4 regions of the Serratia rhizosphaerae genome follow, and region 3 is predicted to be linked to each of the others. Evidence: predicted binding sites of a transcription regulator. Region 3 holds the regulator's gene; each other region holds the start of a gene.
What was found. The regulator LexA, encoded in region 3, represses DNA repair genes until DNA is damaged. The targets are predictions, from matches to a motif close to TNCTGTATGTACATACAGNA.
Positions count from the first base shown of each region.

Region 1: a site for LexA is predicted at 2,253-2,272, ahead of rmuC (DNA recombination protein RmuC). Genes of this name have one in related genera too.
Region 2: a site for LexA is predicted at 4,033-4,052, ahead of uvrB (excinuclease ABC subunit UvrB). Genes of this name have one in related genera too.
Region 4: a site for LexA is predicted at 3,673-3,692, ahead of FO014_RS21140 (arabinose ABC transporter substrate-binding protein). Genes of this name have one in related genera too.

Region 1 is NZ_CP041764.1:1,844,695-1,850,036, forward strand. Features, by position in the region: gene ubiE (bifunctional demethylmenaquinone methyltransferase/2-methoxy-6-polyprenyl-1,4-benzoquinol methylase UbiE) at 1-573, opposite strand, end outside; gene rmuC (DNA recombination protein RmuC) at 654-2,189, opposite strand; gene FO014_RS08720 (DedA family protein) at 2,315-2,845, opposite strand; gene FO014_RS08725 (tyrosine-protein phosphatase) at 2,936-3,718, opposite strand; gene udp (uridine phosphorylase) at 3,952-4,713, opposite strand; gene FO014_RS08735 (dienelactone hydrolase family protein) at 4,986-5,342, shown strand, end outside.
Region 2 is NZ_CP041764.1:793,125-798,466, forward strand. Features, by position in the region: gene moaA (GTP 3',8-cyclase MoaA) at 1-45, opposite strand, end outside; molybdenum cofactor riboswitch at 32-170, opposite strand; gene yvcK (uridine diphosphate-N-acetylglucosamine-binding protein YvcK) at 588-1,505, shown strand; gene FO014_RS03720 (VF530 family protein) at 1,509-1,754, opposite strand; gene uvrB (excinuclease ABC subunit UvrB) at 1,866-3,878, opposite strand; gene FO014_RS03730 (ATP-binding cassette domain-containing protein) at 5,039-5,342, shown strand, end outside.
Region 3 is NZ_CP041764.1:2,558,229-2,563,570, reverse strand. Features, by position in the region: gene zur (zinc uptake transcriptional repressor Zur) at 1-41, shown strand, start outside; gene dinF (MATE family efflux transporter DinF) at 70-1,416, opposite strand; gene lexA (transcriptional repressor LexA) at 1,510-2,118, opposite strand; gene FO014_RS11935 (diacylglycerol kinase) at 2,227-2,595, opposite strand; gene plsB (glycerol-3-phosphate 1-O-acyltransferase PlsB) at 2,724-5,186, shown strand; gene ubiA (4-hydroxybenzoate octaprenyltransferase) at 5,261-5,342, opposite strand, start outside.
Region 4 is NZ_CP041764.1:4,537,700-4,543,041, reverse strand. Features, by position in the region: gene araH (L-arabinose ABC transporter permease AraH) at 1-800, opposite strand, end outside; gene araG (L-arabinose ABC transporter ATP-binding protein AraG) at 818-2,353, opposite strand; gene FO014_RS21140 (arabinose ABC transporter substrate-binding protein) at 2,414-3,397, opposite strand; gene FO014_RS21135 (ribulokinase) at 3,765-5,342, shown strand, end outside.

The sequences.
Region 1 (5,342 bases), 710 kb from region 3:
CAGCACATGGAAGGAGTAGGCGTCGTAGGCCTTGCTCAGCGGCGCCAGCAGCGGCTTGGAAAACTCCAGCACCAGCAGACGGCCGCCCGGCTTCAGCACGCGGAACATCGAACGCAGCGCCTTGTCTTTATCGGTAACGTTACGCAGACCGAAAGAGATGGTGATGCAGTCGAAATAGTTATCCGGGAACGGCAGCGCTTCAGCATTGGCCTGCACGTAGTTGATGTTGCCGACAATGCCGCGATCGCGCAGCTTATCGCGCCCCATCTTCAGCATGGATTCGTTGATATCCGCCAGTACCACCTGCCCCTGTTCCCCGACCATGCGTGAGAACTTGGCGGCCAGATCGCCGGTGCCACCGGCCAGATCCAGAACGTGCTGACCGCGGCGCACGCCGCTGCAATCAATGGTAAAACGCTTCCAGACCCGATGAATGCCGAATGACATCAGGTCATTCATTACGTCATATTTGGCCGCTACCGAGTGAAAAACATCGGCCACCATGGCCTGTTTTTCTTCACGTGCTACGGTACGAAAACCGAAATCTGTGGTTTCCTGCGATTGATCTGCCATTGTCTTGCCTGCTATTCAGTCAATTTTGTAGTTGTGGAGTGTACCAGAACCCCACGAAATACCCCACCTCGCCGCAGTTTTCATCCCTGCGACGCCTGGTCGGTAGCATCTTTTGCCTCTGCCCCTGGCAGCGCACCGGCGGCGTCACCGGCCACCTGAGCATCTTGCCGCTCCTGCTCGCTGGCCTGCTGCGCCAGCTGCGGGTTTATCGGCCGTTTCACCTCAACCCCCAAGGCGCGAAAGCCCTCGATCTGGCCGATAAGATTACCACGGCCTTCGCTGAGTTTGTTCATCGCCTGTCGATAGCTGCCCTGCGCCTTATCCAGGCTTTGCCCCAGCGCCGACATATCATCGACGAACAGGCGCATCTTGTCATACAGCCGCGCCGCGCGGTCAGCAATGCGCTGGGCGTTCTGGCTCTGGTGCTCATAGCGCCACAGGTTGGTGATGGTGCGCAACGCCACCAGCAGCGTTGTCGGGCTGACCAACATAATATTGTGCTTCAGCGCTTCGCTGATAAGCTCCGGCTCGCGATCAATGGCCAGCAAGAACGCCGGCTCCACCGGAATAAACATCAGAACGTAGTCCAGCGAGCGCAGCCCCGGCAGCTGTTGGTAGTCTTTACGCCCCAGCAGCCGGATATGCCCGCGCAGGGAGGCGATATGCTCATTCAGCGCGGCTTCGCGCTCCGCCTCATCTTCGCTGTTGAAGTAACGCTCATAGGCCACCAGCGACATTTTGGCGTCGATCACCACGTCTTTCCCCTGCGGGAGACGCACGATCACGTCAGGCTGCATACGGCTCTGATGGTCCAGCCGCACGTTCACCTGCGTTTCATACTCATGCCCTTCCCGCAGGCCGGAGGCCTCGAGTACCCGGCTGAGCACCACCTCGCCCCAGTTGCCCTGAGTTTTGTTATCGCCTTTCAGCGCTTTGGTCAGGTTGATCGCCTCACGCGCCATCTGCGCATTCAGCTGCTGCAGATTACGTATCTCGTGAGTCAGGGTGTGGCGCTCCCGCGCTTCCTGGCCAAAGCTGTCCTGCACCTGACGACGAAAGCCGTCCAGCTGTTCGCGCAGCGGCAGCAGCAGCCGATCCAGACTCTGCCGGTTCTGTTCATCCACCTTACGGCCGCTGTGTTCGAAGATGCGGTTAGCCAGATTCTCAAACTGGGTGGTCAGCCGCTGCTCGCTGTTGATCAGCAGCCGCTGTTTCTCTTCGGCCGCCATGCGCGTTTCTTCCAGGCGAATCGTCACCTCACGCAGCTCGGCCTCCTGCATGCTGTTGACCTCGCGCTGGGCGCGCAGCTCCTGGTTGAGCTGCTCACACTCGCCACGCCAGTGTTCAAGCTGTTGTAGCTTCTCCCGCGCTGCGGCGAACTGCCCGTGCAGATTACGCAGGTCCAAATCGTTTTGCCGCAGCTGCTGCTCCTGCCGCTGCGCCGCCTCCTGGCGCGCCGCAATCTCCTGCTGCGCCTGCTGCAGCGACTGCTCCAGCAAACGCAGTTCCGTTTCGTGATGCGCCTGGTTCTGCTGCTGCCTCAGGTTGGCGATCAACCACCCCAACAGCATGCCGATGACCACGCCGCCAATACCGTACACCAAGCTGGTATCCACCCTGCCTCCCGTTAACCCGTACCGTCCGGCGCTTCGCGCCCGCTGCCCGTCACGTTAAGGGGAGACTGTATGGATGTCCAGTCAGAATTTTATCTGCCGTGCAATTATGCGCAACGCTGCGCAAACTAGGCAAACCACTGACTTAACCACTTGATACCGAACGCCCCCGGCGCAAGAATGCCGAACGCCCAGATCATCGCCGAGGTCAGGTTGGCCAGTTGAAAATAGCGCTGCGGCATGGCGCAGATACCGCCGACCAGCGGCACCACCGCGCGCAGCGGGCCGAAGAAACGGCCGAAGAAAATGCCCAGCACGCCCCAGCGTTCAAAGAACGCATGGCCGCGCACCAGTAATTGCGGATTGCGCGACAGCGGCCACATATGGGCCACGCGGTCCTGATAGCGGTAGCCGATCCAATAAGAGAGCCAGTCGCCAAAGAATGCGCCGGCCGCCGCCGCCGCCCAGATCGGCCAGAAGGCGATGCCGCTTTCCCCGATCAGCGCGCCCAGCGCCAGCAGGATCACCGTCGCCGGCAGCAGCAGGGAAAGAAACGCCAGCGATTCGCCGAAGGCCAGGAAGAAAATAATCGGAATGGCCCAGCCCTCGTGCTGCCGCACGACGTCGCTGACCCAGTGAATAACGTCGCTGAGACTCAAAGACAGGCTCCTTTACGGCGCTGTGATAGTTAGATCCTATGCTCGCCGGGGCTGCTTAAACCCCGGCTAAACGCGGCGGCGATAGCCGCCTCACTCCAGATAGTGCGCCTGCAGCGCGGCACGCTGGCTGGCGCCCAGGCCATACTCCGCCTCCAGCCAGCGGTCGGTGCTGCCGTACTGTTCGCGGATACAGCCCAGCGCCGTCATCAGAAACTCTTCACGGGCGCTCAGCACATAGGCAAACTGCGCCAGCGCAGACTCATTCAGACGTACCGACAGCTGATCCAGCATCTGTTCGCGGAAGGCGGCCAGCGTGGTTTCCGTCAGCAGGTAATCTTCCACCACCGTCGCCTCGTCCGCGCCTAACGCAAACAGCACCAGCGCAGAGCCGACCCCGGTACGGTCCTTGCCAACCGCACAGTGCTGCACAATGGCCCCTTCCGCTGGGTTGCCGAGCAGGCTCGTCAGCTGCTGATAGGCCGCATTGCCAAACGGCAGACGACGATACAGCTCCAGCATAAAAGCACGCGCATCAAACGTCGCCAGCGTCTCGCTGGTGAGTTTTTCCAGGTTGGCGTTCACTTCATTGCTCAGCGGGTTGGCAGGGAAATGGTGGTACTGCGCCCCCTGCCATAAAATATCCGGCTTGGCCTGCACCTCATCGGTATCGCGGTAGTCCAGCACCGAACGCACCGGGACGCCCGCCAGGAACGTACAGTCGTTTTCCGTCAGGCGTTCCAGCGAGCCGGAACGAAACAACAGGCCGCGCTTGATGCGCCGTCCGTCGGCAGCGCTGTTGCCGCCTAAATCACGAAAGTTGATGCCGCCATCCAGTGGCGCAAGCGAGGGGTGGAGCAGAATTTGGGCGGTCATAGACATCCTCTTGATTATTGTCTGAGAAAGCGCCAACGCAGCGAGTGGACAAAGCGGGCGGACGCTGAAGGTTATACCCTAAATAATTCAAGTTGCGGCAACAGACAAGGGAGTATGACTGAAAAGGCGCAAAACTTTTTACCGCCGGCAGCGCCGCAGCTTACGTACTGATGCTGAATTTAACGCGCAGGAAGGGAGAAACGGGCCGCATGACGGCCCGTAAAAACAGCGGATTACAGCAGGCGACGCGCCGCGTCCACCACGATCTGCACCGCTTTGCTTTCGGTCTGCTTCATGGTTTCCGCGTTCGGGATTTCCTGCTGGGTACGGTTGACGATCACGCCGGCCACCATGCCGGCACGCAGCCCCTGGCTGGCGCACATGGTCAGCAACGTGGCAGATTCCATTTCATAGTTCATTACGCCCATCGCCTGCCACTCCTCCATCGAGCCTTTGAAGCGGCTGACCACGCGGCCGGAATAGGTGTCGTAACGCTCCTGTCCCGGGTAGAAGGTGTCAGAAGAGGCGGTAACGCCGATATGGGTCACAGCGCCGTTCTCCTTGGCCGCCTCGACCAGCGCGGTGGTACAGGCGAAATCGGCCACGGCAGGGAACTCCATCGGCGCAAAGTGCAGGCTGGCGCCGTCAAGACGCACCGCCGCGGTGGTCACCAACACGTCGCCGACGTTGATATTCGATTGAATGGCGCCGGTGGTGCCGATACGCAAAAACGTACGAATCCCCAGCTGTGCCAGTTCTTCCACCGCGATGGAGGTCGACGGCCCGCCGATACCGGTGGAACAAACGATCACCGCTTTGCCGTCCAGCTCCGCGCGCCAGGTGGTGAACTCACGATGGGACGCCAGATGCACCGGGTTCTCCATCAGTTTGGCAATTTTTTCTACGCGCTGCGGATCGCCGGGAACAATTGCCAACTGAGCCCCTTGTAAATCGTTTTTGGTGAGGCCGAGATGAAAAACATCAGACTGAGACATACGAGACTCCTCATAAATCAGGATTATTGGGAGGAACAAAAAAGCACTCTACTGAAAATCTTCGCCATTTTTCGTGACTAACATCACCACAAAAGAAGAAACAGACAGCGATCGACATATTTTATGTGATTTAAATCACATTAATAACCCCAAAGAGCCATGTTTTCACTGGCTCAAGCATAGCCGACAAACGCCACAAAACGGCGATGACAACCGGCCATCTTGTTATCTATAGTTAATCTTTGCTCCGCTTCTCTTGGATGGAGACCGCCATGAAAACCGAACACGCAATGACACTAGAACCGGTACAGGGAAGCTTCGCCCCTGCCGCCGAGCCGTTGGCCGATACGACAATTTACACCGACGATCAGGGCATTCACGCCGGGGAAACCACCATCCCCTCGCAGGGCGATAATCTGCCGGCCTATATTGCCAAGCCGGCTAACCATCAGGGCCCTTTCCCGGTGGTCCTGGTGGTGCAGGAAATTTTCGGCGTCCATCAGCATATTCAGGATCTCTGCCGCCGGCTGGCGAAAGAGGGCTACCTGGCCATTGCCCCGGAGCTGTACTTCCGCCAGGGTGATGCCGCCGACTACAGCGAGATCGGCGACCTGCTGCAAAAGCTGGTC
Region 2 (5,342 bases), 1.8 Mb from region 3:
GTAATAGAACTTGCGCTCAAAAGCATCGGTAAGTTGGGGCACCATAACACCTTTCCAAATACGGGAGATGCGGACATTTCTATCTCGCACCCTGGTGGCTGACTTCGCCACGGCCCGGGCGCCATATCGCAAAACGACGTAGGCGCAGGGGCTAGGAGTTGTGATCTCAACGCGAATTGCCGCAGCAACCGCAATGAAACCGTGGTTTTCAGCAAAATTCTAGCGCTAAACGCGGCGAATAGCCAACGCGCCGTTTCGCTATGTAATTGTGTATATAGCGCTTTTAGGCTATTTAACACCGTGCGCCTATCATAACCGCCGCTCAGCCAGCGAAATTGACTAAAATCACCCGAATCACACTCTTTTTCGCCTTTTTCACTCAGATCCGCTACTTTATGCCGATTATCTGTCCGTTATATATATCCTGAATAATTCGAGTTACAGGCAGGTGGCATCCCGATGCGCTTACTCAGGTCAGTGATGCGGGGGACTGCGCGCAGCCAACACGCCGGTAGCTTAAAATATGATGGGTATAAAAAATTAATATTACCTGCGGCGTCCACATAACGTCGGGGATAAGGAATGTTATGCGTAATCGTACCCTGGCCGATCTGGACCGCGTCGTCGCATTAGGCGGCGGTCACGGCCTTGGCCGCGTGATGTCATCGCTTTCTTCTCTGGGGTCGCGTCTGACCGGCATCGTCACCACCACCGACAACGGCGGCTCCACCGGCCGCATCCGCCGCTCGGAAGGCGGTATCGCCTGGGGCGATACCCGCAACTGCCTCAACCAGCTGATTACCGAGCCCAGCGTCGCGTCGGCGATGTTTGAATACCGCTTCAGCGGCAACGGCGAACTGGCCGGCCATAACCTGGGCAATCTGATGCTGAAGGCGCTGGATCACCTCAGCGTACGCCCGCTGGAGGCGATCAATCTGATCCGCAATCTGCTGAAGGTGGATGCGGCGCTGATCCCGATGTCGGAGCAGCCGGTGGATCTGATGGCGCACGATCACGAGGGCAACCACGTTTACGGTGAGGTAAACGTCGATCAGCTCACCGATATGCCGCAGGAGCTGATGTTGTCGCCGCACGTCCATGCCACCCGCGAGGCCCTTGACGCCATTGCGCAGGCGGATCTTATTCTGATTGGTCCGGGCAGTTTTCTGACCAGTCTGATGCCGCTGCTGCTGCTTGAGGATCTGGCCCGTGCCCTGCGCCGCAGCAGCGCCAGCATGGTCTATATCGACAACCTGGGCAAAGAGTTGAGCGTCGCCGCCGCCTCGCTGTCGTTGCGCGACAAGCTGGCGCTGATGGAGGCGAAAATCGGCCGCGTGATGGTCGACGCGCTGATCGTCGGCCCGCAGACCGAGACGCAATCGGTGCAGGATCGTCTGGTGATTCAGCAGAATCTGGAGGCCAGCGATATCCCTTACCGCCACGATCGCCAACTGTTGCGCCAGGCAATCGACCAAGCGCTGAGCCAGCTGGCGGCACGGCGTTAGCGGTCAGTCTTTCCCCTGATACCAAGGATTATCGCTGACCATATGGATATACAGCTCCTCCACCTGCGTGCGCGCCCACGGCGTGCGGCGTAAAAACTTCAGGCTGGATTTGATGCTGGGATCGTTGCTGAAGCAGTTGATGCGGATGCGGTCGGCCAGCTCTTCCCAGCCGTAGTATTCCACCAGTTTGTTCAGCAGCTGCTCCAGCGTAATGCCGTGCAGCGGATCTTTGGAATTGTGTGCGCTCATAGCGGTTGCTCGATATCTGTCGCCGGGTCAATGGGCCGCACACCATAATCAGCTTTGCCGGGCGCGACAAGGATTTTCATCGCCGGCCGCCACGGGCCGGCAATGCCTGCGTCAGGAGATGGCGATAAACTGCTCGCGCAGCTGATGGATTTCATCACGTAACGCCGCCGCCTGTTCAAACTCCAGGTTTTGCGCGTGGGTGTACATTTGTGCTTCCAGATCGCGGATTTTCTGCTCCAGCGCTTTCGGCGTAAGCTGCTGATACTGCGCCGCGCTCTCCGCCGCCTTGCCCTTCCCTTTGCCTTTGCCGCGCGACGACGGCTGGCCCAGCTGCAGAATATCGCCAATCTTCTTGTTCAGCCCCTGCGGCACAATGCCGTTGGCTTCGTTATACGCCTGCTGCTTGGCGCGGCGGCGTTCGGTTTCGCCGATCGCCTTCGCCATCGAGTCGGTGATCCTGTCGCCGTACAAAATGGCCTTGCCGTTCAGGTTACGCGCGGCGCGGCCGATGGTCTGAATCAGCGAGCGCTCGGAACGCAGGAAGCCCTCTTTATCGGCGTCCAGAATCGCCACCAGCGAGACCTCCGGCATATCCAGCCCTTCCCGCAGCAGGTTGATGCCGACCAGCACGTCAAACTCGCCCAGGCGTAAATCGCGGATGATTTCGACACGCTCGACGGTGTCGATATCCGAGTGCAGATAGCGCACCCGCTCGCCGTGCTCTTCCAGGTATTCGGTCAGATCCTCCGCCATGCGTTTGGTCAGCGTGGTGACCAGCACCCGCTCATTGATCGCCACGCGCTTGCGGATCTCGGATAAGAGATCGTCAACCTGCGTGGCCACCGGCCGCACTTCGACGATCGGATCCAGCAGGCCGGTCGGACGCACCACCTGATCGATCACGTCGCCGCCGGATTTTTCCAACTCGTATTTGCCCGGCGTGGCCGATACGTAGATCGACTGCGGCGCCTGAGCCTCAAATTCCTCAAAGCGCATCGGCCGGTTGTCCAGCGCCGACGGCAACCGGAAGCCGTACTCCACCAGCGTCTCCTTGCGCGAGCGGTCGCCTTTGAACATCGCGCCAATCTGCGGCACGGTGACGTGCGATTCGTCCACCACCAGCAGGCCGTCGGCCGGCAGGTAGTCAAACAGCGTCGGCGGCGGCTCGCCCGGCTGGCGGCCGGAGAGATAGCGCGAGTAGTTTTCAATGCCCGAGCAGTAGCCCAGCTCGTTCATCATCTCCAGATCGAACTGGGTGCGCTGCGACAGCCGTTGCTCTTCCAGCAGTTTGTTGTTGGCCAGCAGCACCTTGCGCCGCTCCGCCAGGTCGACACGGATCTCCTCCATCGCCTGCAGGATGCGCTCGCGCGGCGTCACGTAGTGCGACTTCGGGTAGATGGTAAAACGCGGCACCACTCGGTCCACCTGGCCGGTGAGCGGGTCGAACAGCGACAGGCGCTCCACCTCATCGTCAAACAGCTCGACGCGCAGCGCCAGCTCGTCGGACTCTGCCGGGAAGATATCAATCACCTCGCCGCGCACCCGGAAGGTGGCGCGCTGGAACGCCTGATCGTTGCGCGTGTACTGCAGCTCAGCCAGCCGGCGCAGGATCGAGCGCTGGTCGATCAACATGCCCTGGGTCAGGTGCAGCATCATCTTGAGATACAGATCCGGATCGCCCAGGCCGTAGATCGCCGACACCGAGGCCACCACCACCACGTCGCGCCGCTCCAGCAGCGCCTTAGTGGCGGAAAGACGCATCTGCTCGATATGTTCGTTAACCGAGGCGTCTTTTTCAATAAAGGTGTCGGAGCTGGGCACGTAGGCTTCCGGCTGATAATAGTCGTAGTAGGAGACAAAATACTCCACCGCATTCTCCGGGAAGAACTCTTTCATCTCACCGTACAGCTGCGCCGCCAGCGTTTTGTTCGGCGCCAGCACCATCGTCGGCCGGTTGAGATCGGCAATCACGTTGGCGATGGTGAAGGTTTTCCCCGAGCCGGTCACCCCCAGCAGCGTCTGGTGCGCCAGCCCGTCCTCCAGCCCCTCTTCCAGCTTGCGGATCGCTTCCGGCTGGTCGCCGGCCGGTTTGAAGTCTGAATGCAGTTTGAATAATTTGCTCATAGATACCCAAAGTCATTGGCGTTGCGGCAAGAAGACAGATGCGAGCGGCGTCGGCAAATCGGGTTGCGTGTGGCTACGTTGCAGAACGCCGCGTCGGCACGCCGGGCAGCCAATAAGTATGGAAAGCCGCGGCGTTTTTCGCCAGCCCCTATGATACTGGATATAAAACCAGCTTCAAGCGGATTCGTGGCATCGCCGCCGGGGGAATTAACGCCGTTGCACCGTCAAGATTACGCTTCGGTGACATTTTTATTGTCAATAACAGATTTATCCCCAGATCGCGCGACAAATTAACTTCTTGATAGCAGGATGGTGAAAAATCACACATACGACATTAAGCGCTTACACTACGTCTTGATTTTAGTTAATTTGTTGATATAAAGGTATTTTAATAAAAAGACGAGAATCCGGACAATGGGAACAGAAGCCGCGTCCGCTCTCGCTTCCCGCCGCTTTTCTAAATCTAATACACAAGGTTATCCACAGGAATAGTGGATAACTCACACCACCCCGCCAGCCACGGGAGTTACAGAAAAAACACTTTTTGCCCTTGAAACGATCCCAAATCGCTTTTTTAGTTATTTTTTGACACTTTTATAGCTTTGTTTATACCTATAAAGACTAACAGCCCCCATTGCCAACAACGCATTCGACCCGATCGCCGGGTGATGCCGCCGATAACCCCAACGCTATTGCACCATTAGATTTCGCCGCGGCACCGCCGTAGTGCAAAAAATGTCCACTTTAACCTTTGCCGCCATTTTATCCAGACGGGACAGGCCCGCCGCAGCGCGGGAAACGCTTAACATGACGATAACAATTATGCCTTTTCACGCCGGAGGAAAAAATTGGCCCGGGAGTTGCTATCTGAAATAACGGCCGGCCGATAAGGCCAGTCACCGGCCGGGAACATCGGGCCAACCGGCCTGCCGACTTCACGCAGTCCGGCCAACAGTAACGACAAACGGGGATAACAGCACAATAGAACGCTGAAAAACGCCCTTTTTGCCTGACTCCGGCGCCGTTTTGCCGCGTTTCGGGCGGCATTTTGTTCTGAACGTTAAAACACTCGGGAAAGCAAGCGTCAGTCGCGCAGGGCAAAGCCACAACTGTTGCCCTGATGGCATGAGTGAACAACCGACCGGTAAGGAGAATGCCGTATGTTGAGCCTGCGTTCAGTCAATCAATTTTATGGACAGAGCCACACCCTGTGGGATATCAATCTGGAGCTGCCGCGCGGCCAGTGCACCGCCTTGCTGGGGCGCAAGGGGGTCGGTAAAACCACGCTGCTTAACTGTATTGTCGGCCATCTGCCGGTAGTCAGCGGCAGCATGACCTGGCAACGCGCCGACGAAGCGCCGAAAAACCTGCTGCCGCAGGCGGTGGAGCAGCGCGCGGCGCTGGGCATCGCCTATGTGCCGCAGGGGCAGCAGATCTTCTCGCAGCTCAGCGTCGAGGAAAACT
Region 3 (5,342 bases):
ACTGCGATCACGACCACAGCATCGTGGTGAAGAAGAAGTAACCCGCCAAGCGGCTTACTGCGCGTAACGCTAAGCCGCCTTCCCCTGCGCAAACCAGGTGCCATTGACGCGGTGCCGGTGCCAAATCCAACCGAGCGCCGCGCCGCGCAGCCCCAGAAAGACGCACAGTGCCAGCCACAGCCCGTGGTTGCCCAACAGCGGCAAACTCAGCAGCGTCAGGCCGTAGCCCGCCGCCGCCACCGCCATGCTGTTGCGCATCTCTGCGCCGCGCGTCGCGCCGATAAACATGCCGTCCAACAGATAACACCATACGCCAATCAGCGGCAACACCATCTGCCACGGCAGATAGTGAGCCGCCAGCGTGCGCAGCTCCGGCAGCGACGTCAGCATATTGACGATCTGCTGTCCCGCGCAGGCGTACACCAGCGCAAAGCCCAGCGCCACCAGACAGGACTGACGGCAGGCGGCGCGCCAGACCAGACGCAGCTGGCTGTCGTCACGCGCGCCGTAGGCGTGCCCGGAGTGCGCCTCAACCGCATAGGCGAAGCCGTCCAACGCGTAGGCGGTAAAGGTCAGCAGGTTCATCAGCACCGCATTGACCGCCACCACCTCGCTGCCCAGGCGGGCGGCGAAAATGGTCAGCGAAGCGAAGCACAGCTGCAACAACAGGGAGCGCAGCATGATATCGCGGTTGAGCGCCAGCAAACGGCGCACGTTGCCGCGCCAGGCGTGCCGCAGCATCGACGGCGAAATGCCGCGCATGCGCATCACGCGCCAGCTGAGCCACAGCCCGAGCAGCAGGGTGGCGTATTCAGACACCGCGGTGGCCGTGGCCGCGCCCTGCACGTTCCAGCCCAGCCCCATCACCAGCCACAGGTCCAGCACGATATTCAGCAGGTTGCCGACAATCAGCAGGATCACCGGCGCGCGCACGTACTGGACGCCCAGCAGCCAGCCCAGCAGCACCATGTTCGCCAGCGCCGCCGGCGCGCTGAGCCAGCGGATCTCCAGGAACGCGCGCGCCTGCGTCAGCACCTCGCCGTCACCGCCGACGATCTGCAGTGCGAGATCGATCAGCGGGTGGCGCAGCAGCACAATCGCCAGCCCGGCCAGCAGCGCCAGCAGCAGCGGCTGCATAAAAGCGCGCGCCAGCGCCTGCGGGTTTTGCGCCCCCAGCGCCTGCGCCGTCAGTCCAGTGGTACTCATGCGCAAAAACAGCAGCAGCATAAACAGGAAGCTGGTGACCATCGCCCCCACCGCCACGCCGCCCAGATAGACCGGGCTGTCGAGGTGGCCGATCACCGCGGTATCCACCAGCCCCAGCAGCGGCACGGTAATGTTGGAGAAGATCATCGGCAGCGCCAAACGCCACAGGGCTTTGTCCGTGTCGCTAGTCAAGGAGGCAAGCAGGCGCATAGTCACATGTTCCCGTAGCAGAAAGGATGGATCAGATAAGAAATAACATCGCCCCGGACATGGCCGAGGCGATTAAACGCAGGGGGATGCGCTTTAGATCCAGTCACCGTTGCGGATGACGCCGACGGCCAGACCTTCGATGGTGAAATTCTGTTCGCGCAGGTCAACCTTGATCGGCGTGAACTCGCTGTTTTCAGGCAGCAGCTCGACCAGATTGCCGCTGCGTTTTAAGCGCTTCACCGTCACTTCGTCTTCGATGCGCGCCACCACCACCTGGCCGTTGCGCACATCCTGCGTTTTATGCACCGCCAGCAGGTCGCCGTCCAGAATGCCGATATCACGCATCGACATGCCGTTAACCCGCAGCAGGAAATCCGCGTTCGGCTTGAACAGCGACGGATCCACCTTGTAGTGCCCTTCGATATGCTGTTGCGCCAGCAGCGGTTCGCCGGCAGCGACCCGACCGATCAGCGGCAGGCCGTCTTCATCTTCCATCAGCAGGCGGATGCCGCGCGAGGCGCCGGAAACGATCTCGATCACGCCCTTGCGGGCCAGCGCCTTCAGGTGCTCTTCGGCGGCATTAGGCGAGCGGAACCCCAGGCGCAGCGCGATCTCGGCACGCGTTGGCGGCATGCCGGTTTGCGAGATATGCTCGCGAATCAGATCGTAGACCTCTTGCTGCCTGGTAGTTAGTGCTTTCATTCCGCCCCCTGTTTGTTTATACAGTCTTGCTGTGAGTATATACAGGTGAACGCGGATTGGGAACCGGAGAATGAATAAAAATCAGGGATTAGCGCACCGCTTCGCAAATCAGGCGAAATGCCGCCACAGCAGCGTTACCCAGACCAACAGCGCCAGGATAATACTCAGCGACACCGCCGCCGATCCCATATCCTTGGCACGGCCGGACAGCTCATGGTAGTCGGTGCCGACGCGGTCGACGATCGCCTCAATGGCGCTGTTGAGCACTTCGACGATCAGCACCAACAGCACCGAGCCAATCAGTAAAATGCGCGCCACGGCGTCGACATCCAGCCACAGCGCCACAATCACGGCAATCGCCGCCGCCACCGACTCCTGGCGAAACGCCGCCTCATTGCGCCAGGCCGCCGTTAATCCTTGATACGAGTAACCCGCCGCTTTGATGATCCGGGTCAAGCCGGTCGTTTGATTTGCCATTTTGCTGTGTGCCTTTTACAAGAGGTCAGTCATAATTTTAACGGTTCGGGGTTCTTTAACACCACAGATCTGTTACCCGCTTTCTGGTATGCTTGCGGCGCATTGCTAACAAGAGGCTTCACATAGTTATGTCAGGTTGGCGTAAAATTTATTATAAATTATTGAATCTACCACTCAAACTGCTGGTAAGAAGCAAAGTTATCCCTGCGGATCCGGTCACGGAGCTGGGGCTCGATCCCTCACGACCGATTTTGTACGTTTTACCTTACCATTCCAAGGCGGATTTGCTGACGCTGCGCGCCCAGTGCCTGGCGCAGGATCTGCCCGACCCGCTCGAACCGCTGGAGATCGACGGCGCAGTGCTGCCCAGCTACGTGTTTATCCACGACGGCCCGCGCGTCTTCCGCTACTACACGCCGAAGGAAGAGTCGGTAAAACTGTTCCACGACTATCTGGATCTGCACCGCAATAACCCGGGGCTGGATATTCAGATGCTGCCGGCGTCGGTGATGTTCGGCCGCTCACCGGGGCGCGAAGGCCAGGGCACCCCGCACCTGCGCCTGCTGAACGGCGTGCAGAAATTCTTCGCCATTTTATGGCTGGGCCGCGACAGCTTCGTGCGTTTCTCCAACACCGTGTCGCTGCGTAAGATGGCGACCGAGCACGGCACCGACAAGATTATCGCGCAGAAGCTGGCGCGCGTCGCGCGTATGCACTTCTCGCGTCAGCGTCTGGCGGCGGTAGGGCCGAGCCTGCCGGCACGGCAGGATCTGTTCAACAAGCTGCTGGCCTCCAAGGCGATTGAAAAAGCGGTGGAAGATGAAGCGCGCAACAAAAAGATCTCCCACGAGAAGGCGCAGCAAAACGCCATCGCGCTGATGGAGGAGATCGCCGCCGACTTCTCCTATGAAACCGTACGTCTGTCGGACCGCGTGCTAAGCTGGACCTGGAACCGGCTGTATCAGGGCATCAACGTCACCAACGCCGAACGCGTGCGCCAGCTGGCGCAGGACGGCCACGAAATCGTCTACGTGCCCTGCCACCGCAGCCATATGGACTACCTGCTGCTGTCCTACGTACTGTATCACCAGGGGCTGGTGCCGCCGCATATCGCCGCCGGCATCAACCTGAACTTCTGGCCGGCCGGGCCGATTTTCCGCCGGTTGGGGGCGTTCTTTATCCGCCGCACCTTCAAAGGCAATAAGCTCTACTCGACGGTGTTCCGCGAATACCTCGGCGAGCTGTTTACCCGCGGCTACTCGGTGGAATACTTCGTCGAAGGCGGCCGTTCGCGCACCGGGCGTCTGCTGGAGCCGAAGACCGGCACCCTGTCGATGACCATTCAGGCGATGCTGCGTGGCGGCACCCGGCCGATCACCCTGGTGCCGATCTACATCGGCTACGAGCACGTGATGGAAGTGGGCACCTACGCCAAGGAGCTGCGCGGCGCGACCAAAGAGAAAGAGAGCCTGCTGCAGATGCTGCGCGGCCTGCGTAAACTGCGCAACCTGGGCCAGGGCTACGTCAACTTCGGCGAACCGCTGCCGCTGACCCCCTACCTGAACCAGAACGTGCCGCAGTGGCGCGACTCCATCGACCCGATCGAAGCGCAGCGCCCGAGCTGGCTGACGCCGACGGTGAACGATCTGGCGGCGAAAATCATGGTGCGTATCAACAACGCCGCCGCCGCCAACGCCATGAACCTGTGTTCGACCGCGCTGCTGGCCTCGCGCCAGCGTTCACTGACCCGTGAACAGCTGATCGAGCAGTTGGACTGCTATCTGCAGCTGATGCGCAATGCGCCGTACGCCGACGACGTGACGGTGCCGGACCATTCGCCGGCCGAGCTGCTGGACCACGCGCTCAACATGAACAAGTTCGAGGTGGAGCAGGACAATATCGGCGATATCATCATCCTGCCGCGTGAGCAGGCGGTGTTGATGACCTATTACCGTAATAATATTCACCACCTGCTGGTGCTGCCGTCGCTGATCGCCAGCATTGTGATGCATCACCGCCACGTCTCGCGCGCCGAACTGCTGCGCCAGATCGGCCTGATTTATCCGATGCTGAAGGCCGAACTGTTCCTGCATTACGATAAGGAACAGCTGCCGGAAGTGCTGCAAACGCTGACCGACGAAATGGCGCGTCAGTCGCTGATTTGCGTCAACGGCGACGAGCTGTCGCTCAACGCCGCGCGCATCCGTCCGCTGCAGCTGCTGGCGGCCGGCGTGCGTGAAACGCTGCAGCGCTACGCCATCACCATGTCGATCCTCAGCGCCAACCCGAGCATCAACCGCGGCGCGCTGGAAAAAGAGAGCCGCATTATGGCTCAGCGTTTGTCGGTGCTGCACGGCATCAACGCGCCGGAGTTCTTCGATAAGGCGGTGTTCTCCACTCTGGTGGCGACGCTGCGCGAAGAAGGCTACATCAACGATATCGGCGATGCGATCCGTGAGCACACCATGGAGGTTTACACCATGCTGAGCGACCTGATCACCCCGGAGATCAAACTGACGATTGAAAGCGTCAGCACGCCGCCGGAACCTGAAGCACTGCCGGCCGAAACGGACGCCAAGAGCGCCGAATAAACCGACGTGGCCATAACGAAAAAGGCACCCATCAATCGGGTGCCTTTTTTTATCAGCGCATCGCGTCAGTATCGTCAGATAAAGCTCAGCACCACGCCGATAAACACCACCAGCCCGACGTAGTTGTTGTGCAGGAAAGCGCGGAAACAGGCGTCG
Region 4 (5,342 bases), 2.0 Mb from region 3:
GAAACGCCGCCCAGCACGCAGGCGGAGATCACAATCAGCTCATAGCCGATCGAGGTCATCGGCTGGCCGCTGGTCATGCGCGACGCCAGAATAATGCCCGCCGCGGCGGACACCAGCCCGGACAGCACGAAGATGATGATTTTGGTGCGCACCACCGGTACCCCGGCCAGGCGCGCCGCCTCTTCATTGCCGCCGATCGCCAGCGTGTTGCGGCCGAAAGTGGTTTTATTCAACAGGAAACCGAACAGGATCAGGCAGCCGATGGTGATCCAGATTGGCGCCGGCACCCCCAGCCAGTTGGCGTAGCCGAGGGCGAAGAAGCGTTCATCCTCAATCCCCACCGCCTTGCCGTCGGAAATGATATACGCCAGGCCGCGGAAGATTTGCATGGTCGCCAGCGTGGTGATCAGCGCGTTGATTTTCAGCCGCGCAATCACAAAGCCGTTAATCAGGCCGGAGGCTACGCCCAGCAGCAGCCCGGCGCCGACGCCGATCCACAGGCTTTCGCTCATATTGATCACCACCGCCGTGGTCACCCCGGCGCAGGCGATCACCGAGGCCACCGACAGGTCAAAATCGCCGGAGGCCAGGCAGAACAGCATGCCGCAGGCCACCATGCCGGACATGGAGATCGCCAGCCCCAGCCCTTTCATATTGATAAATGAGCCGAAGTTAGGCACCAGCAGTACGCAGGCCAGAAACAGCACCGCGAAGACCACCAGCATGCCGTAGCTGTCCCAGATGCGCGACAGCCCCAGGCTGCCACGGTTTTTTACCGAATTGGTCGTTAGGGTCGACATCTTTTTCTCCTCCACGGTCAGGCCACCGCCGCCGCGGCATCAGGGGTAATATCGGGGGTGCGCAGCATCGCCAGGCTGAGCGCCTGTTCCTCACTGGCCTCATCGTGCGCCAGTTCGCCGGAAATCGCGCCTTCGCGCATCACCACGATGCGGTCTGCCAGCCCCAGCACTTCGGGCAGGTCGCTGGAGGCGAACAGCACCGCGATGCCCTGCTGCGCCAGCTGGTAAATCACGTTATAGATTTCATGCTTGGCGCCAACGTCAATGCCGCGCGTCGGCTCGTCGAGCATCATCACTTTCATCTCCTCCGACAGCCAGCGGCCAAGGATCGCCTTCTGCTGGTTGCCGCCGGAGAGATTCATAATCAGCTGTTCGGCGCTGGGGGTTTTGATATTGAGCGAACGGATATGCTGCTCCGCATTGCGGTTTTCCCAGGCGTTGTCGATCAGGCAGCCCGCCCGCAGGCTTTTGCGCCGCGCGCTGATATTGATATTGTCGCGCACCGAGTGCACCGGGATGATGCCGTCGGCTTTGCGGTCTTCCGGGCACAGCATGATGCCGGCGCGGATGGCGTCGATCGGCGAGCGAATGGTCAGCGGCGCGCCGTCCAGCGTCAACCGGCCGCCGCCGACGCGCGTGGCGCCGAAAATGCCTTTCATCAGTTCGCTGCGCCCGGCGCCCACCAGCCCGAACAGGCCGACGATCTCGCCGGCGCGCACGCTGAGGCTGATCGGCGTTTTCACTCCGGCCGCCTGCAGATTATCCAGCTGCAGCCGCACCGGGCCGTGTTCACGCGGCTGATAGCCGTAAATATCCCCCAGATCGCGGCCGACCATCGCCTGCACCAGCCGCTCGTGATCCACCTGACTCATATCGTCAAAGGTGCGCACGTAGCGCCCGTCTTTGAATACCGTGATGGCGTCGCTGAGGGCGAAGATCTCCTCCATACGGTGGGACACGTACAGAATGACCCGCCCTTCGGCGCGCAGTTCGCGGATCACCCGGAACAGGTGTTCAATCTCGCGCGCCGACAGTGAGCTGGTCGGCTCATCAAAGGCGATGATCTTGGCGTTGCGCGCCAGCGCCTTGGCGATCTCCACCATCTGCCACTGGCCGATGGAGAGGTATTTCAGCGGCGTATCCGGGTCAATATCCAGCCCGAGATGCTCCAGCTGCAGCCGCGCCTCATAGCGCAGCAGTTTACGATCCACCAGGCCGCGCCTGCTGGGCAACTGCCCCAGGTAGATATTCTCGGCCACCGTCATTTCCGGCACCAGATGCAGCTCCTGATAGATAATCGCCACGCCGGCGTCCAGCGCCTCGGTGGTGGCGTTAAAACGCACCGGCTGTCCCTGCAGTAAGATCTCCCCCTGGCTGGGGGCGTAGTTGCCGCTGAGGATCTTCAGCAGCGTAGATTTGCCGGCGCCGTTCTCACCCATCAGCGCGTGAATTTGCCCGGCCTGACAGCTAAAACTGATATCGTCCAGCGCCTTGACGCCGGGGAAGGTTTTGCCGATGCCGCGGAAGGCCAGATAAGGCGTGCTGGCGGTCATAATGCTTTCCTCATGGCTTGCGAAAACACGCCGCCCGACGTAAACCGGGCGGCTCAGGCATTACATCAGGCCTTTTTTCTGCAGTTCGGTTTTAAAGTTGTCGCGGGTGATCAGCACCACGTCGGTCACTTCGGTAAACTTCTGCGGTTCAACGTCTTTCGCTACCCAGTCATGCAGCATCTGGATACTCTTATAGCCGTGGATATCCGGGCTTGGCAGCAGCGAGCCGTAGAAGCCGGTGGCCTGCCCCTTGGAGAGTTCGCTGACGGCGTCAACGCCGTTGATGCCGATGCCGATCACGTCCGCCGCCTTGAAGCCCTGGCCCTCGGTGGCGCGCACGCCGCCCAGCACGGTGTTGTCGTTCATGCCGATAATCAGCCAGTGTTTCACCTTCGGATGCTGTACCAGCATGGAGTTGGCGGCGTCAAAGGCGCCGGGGATATCGTTGGATTTGGTCGGCACCTGATAGATCTGTTTTTCCGGGAAGCCGGCGGCCTTCAGAGCGTCCATCGAGCCGGTGGTGCGGCGGCGCGCGGTATCCAGCTCGTTGGCGGTAATCGCCATCACGCCGGTTTCTGCCGCGTTCCAGCCGCGCTTGTTCATCTCCTTCCACAGCTCCTGCCCCTGCCGCTCGCCGATTTTGCTGGCCGCCATCATCACCAGCGGTACGCTGTCCATCGGTTTGCCTTTGGCGGTGACGAACTGATCGTCAACGGCGATGACTTTCAGGTCATAACTGCGCGCTTTGGCGACGATCGCCGAACCCAGTTTCGGATCCGGCGTACAGATTACAAACCCTTTGGCGCCGCTGGCCGCCAGACTGTCGATGGCGTTCAGGGTTTTTTCGCCGTCCGGCACCGCGATTTTTATCACTTCAAAGCCGAGGTCCTTACCGGCTTTATCGGCAAATTTCCATTCGGTCTGGAACCACGGCTCCTCCGGCTGTTTCACCAGAAAGCCCAGTTTCATGGTTTCGGCAATAGCTGATTGTGACATAACCGCCGCCAGTCCTATCGCCGCCAGCGCCTTAGTGAATTTATGCATAGTGCTCTCCGCTGTGTGGTTCTCCCCGGCGCTGAAAATCTCGCGCAGTGAAAACGTTCTCATTAGGGTATTTTCGGTTGCCTCATCGGTAAGGCGCTTATTGGCGCGCCCTGCCCGCCGTCGGCATGCAGACCGGATAAGTTTTAGCGGTTATTTGTTAATGAAATGTAGAGCGCTATCACATCCAGAGATAACAGCAGACAAGTCCATATATTTAGCCGATTCAGTCTGTCGCCAACTTTTGATAGCCATCACAAAATCGCTGCGGGAAGCAGAAATGTGCATACATCCAGCCAACGTATCCTCACCGGCCCGCCCGGCGCGCTTTTATGGTGATAGCCGTCCTTTTTAATCAGGAGTCACTATCATGACGGCAGACGCAATCGCCCTGGGACTGGACTTCGGCAGCGACTCGGTGCGCGTATTGGCGGTAGATTGCCGCAGCGGCGAGGAGCTGGATACCGAAGTGGCCTATTACCCGCGCTGGCAGCGCGGCGACTACTGCGACGCGGCGCAGAATCAGTTCCGCCATCACCCGCGCGACTATATCGACGCCATGGAACAGGCGATTGTCGCGCTGGTGCAGCGTATGACGCCGACGCAGCGTCAAAGCGTGATCGGCATCGGCGTCGATTCCACCGGCTCTACGCCGGCGCCCATCGACGAACACGGCCAGGTGCTGGCGCTGCGGCCGGAGTTCGCCGATAACCCGAACGCCATGTTTGTCCTGTGGAAAGATCATACGGCGATCGATGAGGCGGAGGCGATCAACCGCCTGTGCCGCAGCGGCGAGTTTGCGGATTACACCCGCTATATCGGCGGCGTTTACTCATCGGAATGGTTCTGGGCCAAGATCCTGCACGTCTCACGTCAGGATGCGGCGGTGCGCCGGGCGGCAGCCTCCTGGGTAGAGCTGTGCGACTGGGTGCCGGCGCTGTTGTCCGGCACTACGGCGCCGCAGCACCTTATCCGCGGACGCTGCAGCGTCGGCCACAAAACGCTGTGGCACCCTGACTGGGGCGGCCTGCCGCCGCGGGCGTTCTTCGCCGCGCTGGATCCGCTGCTGGTTGACTGTCTGCCCTATCCGCTGTTTGAAGAAACCCGGACCGCCGAACAGCCGGTCGGCACGCTGAGCGCCGAGTGGGCGCAGCGGCTCGGCCTGTCGCCGCAGGTGGTGTTGTCCGGCGGCGCGTTCGACTGCCATATGGGCGCGGTGGGCGCCGGCGCCCGTCCCCATACGCTAGTCAAAGTGATTGGCACCTCGACCTGCGATATTTTGCTGGCCGAGCCTCAACGCGTCGGCGACCGGGCGATCGCCGGCATCTGCGGCCAGGTCGACGGCAGCGTGGTGCCTGGGCTGATCGGCATGGAGGCGGGCCAATCGGCATTCGGCGACATGTACGCCTGGTTCGGCCGCCTGCTGAGCTGGCCGCTGCGCGAAGCCGCCCGCAGCCGGCCGGAGCTGCAGCCGCAGCTGGCGCAGATTGAACAGCAGCTGCTGACGACGCTGACCGACGCCTGGGCCGCCAATCCTTCTTTGGAACATCTGCCGGTGGTGCTGGACTGGTTCAACGGCCGCCGCACGCCGTATGCCAACCAGCGCCTGCAGGGAGTGATCGGCGATCTTAATCTCGGTACCGACGCGCCGACGCTGTTCGGCGGCCTGATCGCCGCCACCGCCTTTGGCGCACGCGCCATTATGGAGTGCTTTGAGCAGCAGGATATTCCGGTGGAAAACGTGCTGGCGCTGGGCGGTATCGCCCGTAAATCGCCGACCATTATGCAAGCCTGCGCCGATGTGATGAACCGCCCGCTGCAAATTGTCGCCTCCGATCAGTGCTGCGCGCTGGGGGCGGCGATTTTCGCCGCCGTCGCCGCCGGACGGCATGCCGATATCCCGACGGCGCAGCGCCATATGGCCTGCGGCCTGGAGCGCACCCTGCAG